2 regions of the Hydrogenophaga taeniospiralis genome follow, and region 2 is predicted to be linked to the other one. Evidence: riboswitches for the same ligand, from Rfam matches in the RefSeq annotation. Region 2 holds a riboswitch; the other holds the start of a gene.
The links. Region 2 has a riboswitch for thiamine pyrophosphate ahead of KIH07_RS12970 (thiamine ABC transporter substrate binding subunit). Riboswitches for the same ligand answer to the same signal wherever they lie in the genome.
Positions count from the first base shown of each region.

Region 1: another riboswitch for thiamine pyrophosphate. It lies ahead of thiC (phosphomethylpyrimidine synthase ThiC); the one in region 2 lies ahead of KIH07_RS12970 (thiamine ABC transporter substrate binding subunit).

Region 1 is NZ_JAHBAG010000001.1:2,320,455-2,324,433, forward strand. It holds gene thiC (phosphomethylpyrimidine synthase ThiC) at 1-1,724, opposite strand, end outside; TPP riboswitch at 1,844-1,956, opposite strand; gene KIH07_RS11115 (hypothetical protein) at 2,125-2,676, shown strand; gene KIH07_RS11120 (hypothetical protein) at 2,762-3,250, shown strand; gene KIH07_RS11125 (TetR/AcrR family transcriptional regulator) at 3,353-3,898, opposite strand.
Region 2 is NZ_JAHBAG010000001.1:2,685,980-2,689,958, reverse strand. It holds gene KIH07_RS12975 (ABC transporter permease) at 1-1,188, opposite strand, end outside; gene KIH07_RS12970 (thiamine ABC transporter substrate binding subunit) at 1,265-2,335, opposite strand; TPP riboswitch at 2,402-2,510, opposite strand; gene KIH07_RS12965 (class I SAM-dependent methyltransferase) at 2,702-3,364, shown strand; gene KIH07_RS12960 (hypothetical protein) at 3,484-3,654, opposite strand; gene KIH07_RS12955 (transglutaminase-like domain-containing protein) at 3,764-3,979, opposite strand, start outside.

The sequences.
Region 1 (3,979 bases), 370 kb from region 2:
AAGTGCGCCTCTTTCGACGAGTCCTTGGGCAGGGTTTCGTCGTGGTAGTCCTCGGCGGTCTGCGGGTCCAGGCCCAGGGCGAACTGGTCGCGCCAGCGGAATTCAAAACGCGCCTTGCTCATGGCGTCGTCGCGCGCGCGGGCGCCCGGGTGGCCCTTGGCGATGTCGGCCGCGTGGGCCGCGATCTTGTAGGCAATGATGCCCTGCTTCACGTCGTCGCGGTCGGGCAGGCCCAGGTGTTCCTTGGGCGTCACGTAGCAGAGCATGGAGGTGCCCATCCAGCCGATCATGGCCGCGCCCACGGCCGAGGCGATGTGGTCGTAGCCGGGTGCGATGTCGATGGTCAGCGGGCCCAGGGTGTAGAACGGCGCCTCGTGGCAGTGCTTCAGCTGCTCGTCCATGTTGGCCTGGATCAGGTGCATGGGCACGTGGCCGGGGCCCTCGATCATGGTCTGCACGTCGTGCTTCCAGGCCACCTGGGTCAGCTCGCCCAGTGTCTTGAGTTCGGCGAACTGCGCTTCGTCGTTCGCATCCGCACCGCTGCCGGGGCGCAGGCCGTCGCCGAGCGAGAAGCTCACATCGTAGGCCTTCATGATTTCGCAGATCTCGTCGAAGTGCGTGTAGAGGAAGTTCTCCTTGTGGTGCGTGATGCACCACTTGGCCAGGATGGAGCCGCCACGCGAGACGATGCCGGTGCGGCGCTGCGCCGTGAGGTGGATGTAGGCCAGGCGCACGCCGGCGTGGATGGTGAAGTAGTCCACGCCCTGTTCGGCCTGCTCGATCAGCGTGTCGCGGTAGATCGCCCAGGTCAGGTCTTCGGCCACGCCGCCCACTTTTTCCAGCGCCTGGTAGATCGGCACGGTGCCGATGGGCACCGGGCTGTTGCGCACGATCCAGTCGCGCGTGGTGTGGATGTTCTTGCCGGTGGACAGGTCCATCACGTTGTCGGCGCCCCAGCGGATCGCCCACACCAGCTTGTCCACTTCTTCCTCGATGCTGGACGTCACGGCCGAATTGCCGATGTTGGCGTTGATCTTCACGCCGAAGTTGCGCCCGATCGCCATGGGCTCGACCTCGGGGTGGTTGATGTTGGCCGGGATGATGGCGCGGCCGCGCGCCACCTCGTCGCGCACGAACTCGGGCGTGAACACATCGGGAATGCGCGCGCCCATGGGGTTGCCGCGCAGGCGCGCTTCCCGCGCCGGGTCGCCCAGGTACTCGCGCATCCACTCGCGCTTGCCGTTTTCGCGCAGGGCCACGTACTCCATCTCGGGGGTGACGATGCCTTTGCGCGCGTAATGCATCTGCGAGACGTTCATGCCGCTCTTCGCGCGGCGTGGCGTGCGCTGCAGGCCGGCGGCCTCGGCGCGCAGGGCCTCGATGCGTTCGATGGTGGTGCCGTTGTTCTGCGCTTCGTTTTTCACGCCGTCGTCCAGCGCGGCGCGCTGGCGGCCGGTGTAGGTCTCGGTGTCACCACGCGCCGCGATCCAGGCGCCGCGCACATCGGCCAGGCCGGTGCGCACGTCGATGGCGGCGCTCGGGTCGCTGTAGGGGCCGGAGGTGTCGTACACCGTGACCTGCTCACCGTTGCTCAGCGCGATCTCGCGCATGGGCACGCGGATGCTCTCGTTCGAGCCGGGCACGTAGATCTTGCGCGAAGCGGGGAAGGGCTCGCGGCTGAGCGCGAACTGGTCGGCGAAGGGAATCTTGTCGGGGGCGTTCATGGCGGCGGTCTCCTGTGTGGGGCTGTGGATGCTCCGGAGACCGCCCGTCAAAACATGCACCCGGGCCCACTGGTGGCGTGGACGGACCCATCGCGCGAGGGACGGGCCGGGGATGCAGGCCCTGGGGGCTGCGCTCTTCTTTCGCTGGTACTAGCCAGATCAAGTTCACGGGTTCGGTTTTTCAACCATCTCAGCGCTGGACCTTTCGGTCCGTGCACCCCGGAGCAAGGCGCAGTATAGCGGCGCGGGCCCGGTGTGTGGATGGAATGCCCTGTGGGCGGCGGGGTTGGGCGCCTGGTGGACTCCATCTGTGGCCTGGGGGTCCAGACGGGCGCTTTTTCCCCCATACACATTCCGCTCGGATCGGGCTGCCAGTGCACCACCAGCATGCCCCCCGGCGTTGATCGTCGAAGAGAATATGCGGCCGCCCGGGTCGGAGGCGGTATCACCAGAGGGAGGAACGATGAAGCGATTGTTGTGGCTCGGCGGGTTGGTCGCGGTTTTTTATGGACACAGCGAGTGGGCGCTGTCGAAGAGCCGGGCGCTCGGGTGGATCGAGGCGCACGAACAGGCGGTGTTCGCGATGAAGGAGGGCGTCTGTGACGACTTCGCTTTTGATGTGAACGTGAACATCCGCGCGGGTCACCCGAAGGGGGAATGGCAGGTGGATGGCGGCAAGAACTATGTGTGCGATTACGTCCGGGCCTCCAACGCCCACGTCCGGGTGCTCAAGCCGGCCATCGACACCCGCACCGAGCTGGTCAGCCTGGAACGCTCCGATTTCCCCTGGATGACGGCCAAGGTCAAGGTGCGGCAAATCACCACCTTCACGCTGCCGGGCCTGCGCACGCTGAACGAGGTGGGTGAAACCACCTACGTCTTGCGGCGCACCGTCCGGTCGCTGCAGATCGCCGAGATGACGTCTCGCAGCGAGGGCCAGTTTCCCCGTTGACCGTGCACGTGGGCGGCCCGCCTTTTTGCTCTGCGACAATGCGCGGCCGCCCGGGTTGAGGCGGTTTCAAAAAGGGGAAGAGGACATGAGAAAACTGTTTTGGCTCGGCGTGCTGGCGGCTGCGTTCTATGGACACAGCCGCTTTGTCTTTTCTGCGCCGAGCATGATGAGCTGGATGCAGAAGCAGGACCAGATGATGCTGCGAGGCGAGGATGGGATGTGCGACGCCTATGCGGCCGATCTCAAGGTCGACCTGCGTTCGCAGACCGCTCGGGGAGAGTCACAGTTTGTGGGCGGCAAGGAGGAACTGTGCGAGTACCTGAAGGACGCCAGCGCGGCCTTCCGGGCGACCAATGCATCGGTGAACAACAACATGGAACTGGTCAGCATCGAGCCCTCCGGCTTCCCCTGGCTGTCGGCCACGGTCAAGCTGCGGCAGTCCACCACGGTTCGCATGCGGGGCCTGCCCGCCATTACCGAGGTGGCCGAGTCCACCACGGTGGTCCGGCGCACGTTCAACGGCCGGGAGATCGCCAGCATCGACTCCAGCAGCGAGGCGTCGCTGGGCCAATGAGCGCTTGAGGCGGTGCGTCGCGCCAGCCCGCCACTGGGGCGGGGCACCACATGGCCTTGCTCGACGCCTGGACCTCGTTCACGGCCCTGCCTCCCCTTGCCCTCACGCCGAACGCAAGGTCACCTGCGTGTCGCATACGGAAAACGCCAGGAACATCGCCTCCACCTCGCTGGGTGAATGGGGTCTGGCGCTGCCCAGCCACCAGACGAGCAGGTGAAACAGGCTGCCCGCCAGCATGTCGGCGCGGGCGTTGGCCAGGGGCGCTTTTCTGCTGCCGCGCGGCGGCTTGGGCGGGCTGAACAACGAGACCAGCAGGTCCTGGAAGTGCGCTTGTACGGCGTGGCTGGAACGGCGGCCGAGCAAGGCCCTGAACACCTTTTGCTGTTCGTGCACATGGTTCAGCAGGCCTGGCAGAAACGGGAAAGGGCTTGCGGCTTCGCTCCTTGTGTCCAGATGGGAGAGCAGGTGTTCCTGCAGGTCGCTGAAGGCTCCGCGCAGCAGCGCGGTCTTGTCGGTGTAGTGAAGGTAGAACGTGGACCGTCCGATGTCGGCGCGTTCGCAGAGCGTGGCCACGTCGATGTGGTCCCAGCCGACTTCGGGCAGCAGGGCCAACAGGGCGTCGCGCAAGGCCCTGCGCGTGCGGTGCACACGGCGGTCCGCGCGAGGCGCTTGCGCTTTGGTAGCCGGCGTCGCGAGCGTTCTTGTGCCCGATGGCGATCGGGGCGTTGG
Region 2 (3,979 bases):
GACCGGCGACACCACGAACGGCAGGAAGGCGGCGGCGCGCCAGGCCAGCGCCAGCGCACCGCGCGCTTCTCTGGCGTGGCGCTGCAGGCTCGCCACGTCCAGCGCACGCACCGCGAGCGCGTGGGTGAGGCCGAGCGCCGTGGCCAGGGTCAGCGCCATGGCGGTGAAACGCAGCGTGTTCCACAGGGCCGCCCGCGTGTCGGCTTCGAGCAGCACGACCATGCCCTGCCCACCCAGCAACGCCTGCGCCGCGCGCCACACGATGGCCAGCAACGGCGCCGCGCACACGACGAACAACACCAGCAGCGCGGCGCCCACCGCCGCCCATTGGCCCAGACCACGCGGACGCTGGCGTGCGATGGGCGATACGCGGCCGGGCGCCGCGAGCCGCTTTTCGATCCAGGCGTAGGCCAGCGCCACGGCGCCGGTCAGCAGCAGCATCCAGACCGCGAGCACGCTGGCCTGGCCCAGCGCCAGCTCGTGCGCCACCAGGGTGTAGATCTCGACCTCGACCGTGGCGTAGCGCTGCCCGCCCAGGATCAGCGCGAGGCCGAAGCCGGCGAAGCAATAGAGGAACACCAGACACAGCGCCGAGGCCAGCCAGGGCGCGATCGCCGGCCACTCCACGCGCCAGAAGGCGCGCCAGGGCGTGGCGCCCAGCGTGCGCGCGGCAGCCACGCGCGGCGCGCTCACCTGCTCCAGCGCGTCCACGCCGGCACGCACCACCACGCAGAGGTTGAAAAACAGGTTGCCGTAGAGCAGCAGCCAGGGCGTGTCCACCAGTTCGATGCCGGCCCCGGCCAGCGGCGCGCCAAGCAGGCCACGCGGCCCCCAGAGCGCCAGCACGCCCAGCGCGGCCACCAGCGTGGGCACCACGAAGGGCAGCATCAACAGGCGCAGCACCAGCGAGCGGCCCCGGAACGCCAGCCGCGCCAGCACCCAGGCCACCGGCAGGCCCAGCGCCAGAGCCAGTGCGCAGGTGATCGCCGCCTGGGCCAGGGACCACAACACCCGCCAGCGCAGGAAGTCGTCCTGCCAGACGTCGAGCCAGCGCAGCGGCTCGTCACCCGACCATTCGCCCCCGCCCAGCCCTTCGACCAGCAGCCGCACCACCGGCGCCACCAGCAGCAGCGCCAGAAAGACCAGCGGCAGCGCGGGCAGCAGGTGGCGGGATCTCAATCCATGCATGAATGCACTGAACCCAGGCGCTCGGCCGGAGCACGGGCCCCCACCAGGGGGGAAGCCGCACAGCGGCGCAGGGGGGTCACTTCAACACCACCTTGGTCCAGCGCTGCAGCCAGGCCTTGCCTTTGCTGTTCATGTCGGTGACACCCGGGTTGTCAAACGCGGTGGGTTCGCTCGCGTGTTGCTTCATCACCTCCACGCGCGCGGCCCCAGCTTCGGCCGGGAACATCCACATCGTGGTCTGCAGCGCCTGCTGGGCCGGGGCCGAGCGCAGGAACTCGATGAACTTGCCGGCGGCGTCGCGCGCGGCCGGGTTGCCACCCTTGACCAGCGCCACCCCCTCGACCTGGCGGAACACGCCGCCCTTGAAGAACAGGTTGGTGGTGGGCGAAACGCTGAGTTTTTCCTTGGCGTAGAACACCTCGGCCGCCGGGCTGCTGGCGTAGCTGACGACGATGGGCCGCGTGCCGCCGTTGCGCGTGAACTCGGTGTAGTAGGCCTCGGTCCAGCCCTTGACCACCTTCACGCCGTTGGCGCGCATCTGGCCCCACCAGGTGAACGCCGCCTCTTCGCCCAGGCCGGCGATGGTGGCGAACACGAAGGCCTGGCCGGGGCTGGAGGTGGCCGGGTTCTGCACCACGAGCAGTTTGGCGTAGGCGGGCTTGGCCAGATCGTCGAGCGAGGTCGGCAGCGCCAGGCCCTTTTGAGCGAACCAGGCCTTGTCGATGTTGAGGTTCACGAAACCGTAGTCCACCGGCACCACACCCGAGACCACGCCGGTCTGGTCGGCGCCCTCGGCCATGGCCGCGGCCGAGGCGCGCTGGGCGGCGGGGCCGGTGTAGGCGTCGAGCACCTTCGCGGCCACGGCGCGCGGCAGCAAGGTGTTGTCGATGCCGTAGACCACGTCGGCGATGGGCCGGGCCTTGGTGAGGATCAGCTTGTTGACCATCTCGCCGGCGTCACCGGCCTTGACGATCTGCAGCTTCACGCCCGCGTCTTTCTCGAACTGCGCCAGCAGCTCCTTGGGCAGGTCGAACGAGCTGTGGGTGAGCACACGCAGCGGCACCGCCTGTGCCCAGACCGAGGGCGAAGCGCCCAGCGCCGCGAGGGAAACCGAAACCAGTGCTGCCGAAAAAAAACGCCGTTGCATGGGAAGCCGCCTTGTCAAAAAGAACGCCAGGGAAAGCGTCTGACAGGGACGGCAACGCACACATCGGCGGCCGGCTGCTCACGCTCCCTACGCTGGCACGATCCAGATCAGGTGAGAGGGGTATTTCTCAGCCGTGGCCCGCTGTGCGGTGGGCCCGGCACCCCCGGTGAAGCTGCAAATTGTAGACCCCGCCCTGTGCTTCGCGCAGCCCTGTGTTACCGTGGCCTGGGCCCGCAACCACGGCGGCCCACCCGCGAGATTGCCTCCTCGGCCCCGCATGCCCCTGCCCATGGTTCCCATGGAAGCGCTGTGCCCGTTCGATCAGAACCGTTTCACACCGCCCACCCACCATGAAAAGAACACCGCATGCCCGGCTACGAAGTCCGACACCAGACGGTCACCATCGGCGGCCTGGACTACGCCGTGCGCTCCCTGCTCGACAACCAGCAATACGCTGACCCGCACGGCAGTGCCGAAGACGCGGGCATGGGCGCTTCGGGATGGCCGCTGTTTGGCCAGGTCTGGCCCTCGGCACGTGTGCTGGCGCTGGCCATGCACAGCCACGCCATCGAGGGCAAACGTATCCTGGAGATCGGTGCCGGCCTGGCCCTGGCCAGCCTGGTGATCCACCGCCGCGCGGGCGACGTGACCGTGACCGACTGGCACCCGCTGACCGAGGCCTTCCTGCACGAAAACCTGCTGGCCAACGGCCTGGGCCCGCTGCCCTACCAGCCGGGTAACTGGGCGCTGGACGATGCCAACGGCGCCAGCGGCCTGGGCCGCTTCGACCTCATCATCGGCAGCGACGTGCTCTACGAACGCCAGCAACCGGCCCAGCTCGCGCGCTTCATCGACCAGCACGCCAGCGCGGGCGCTGAAGTCATCATCGTGGACCCGGACCGCGGCAACCGCAGCGCCTTCTGCCGCGAGATGGCGGCGCTGGGTTACGGGCTGAACATGCAGGCCGCCGACCGAACGCTGGAAACCGGCGAAACCTACAAAGGGCGCTTCCTCACGTTCGCGCGCTGAAACCGCGGACAGGTGCCGAGCGCCGGGAGGCTGAGCCACCGGCCCACTGGCGCCCGCCCACAAAAAAGGCCCTGCAAGGGCCTTTTTTGTGGGACCGCCGCGGGGGCGATCGGTACGGGTCAGCCGCCCTTCTTCGAGCGCTTGCCCGGGTTTTTCTTGCTGCGCGTGGCCACGCCACGTTCCAGGCTGACACGTTGGCCACGGCCAGGGGTGGCCAGGGAGACGCCAGCAATGGGCTTGGGACGGGGGGTGGCTTTGCGGTCGGCTTCGGTGACGATTTTGTTGCCCATGTCGGATCCAGACAGAAATTGGTTGAAAACCCCTCTATTAGGCCACAGGCCGCGCGGGCGAGGCCAGCGGCGCCCCGCCCGCGCCAGGGGGCCAACGCCCTGGCGGCCCTCAGCCCGCCACGTCCACCATGTTCCAGGTGAACGCCGAGTCGGTGGACAGGGCCTCGGCGCGGTGCACCGGCATCAGCCAGCCGTTTTGCGGGTTCACCTGGGCCGAGATGTCGATGCGCGGCGCCTGCGCCACCACGCCGCCGAAGATGGTGGCGAACGAGGCGTCGGCGGCGTCGCGCCCGGTGCCGATGCGCACGAAGCCCATGGGGATGGC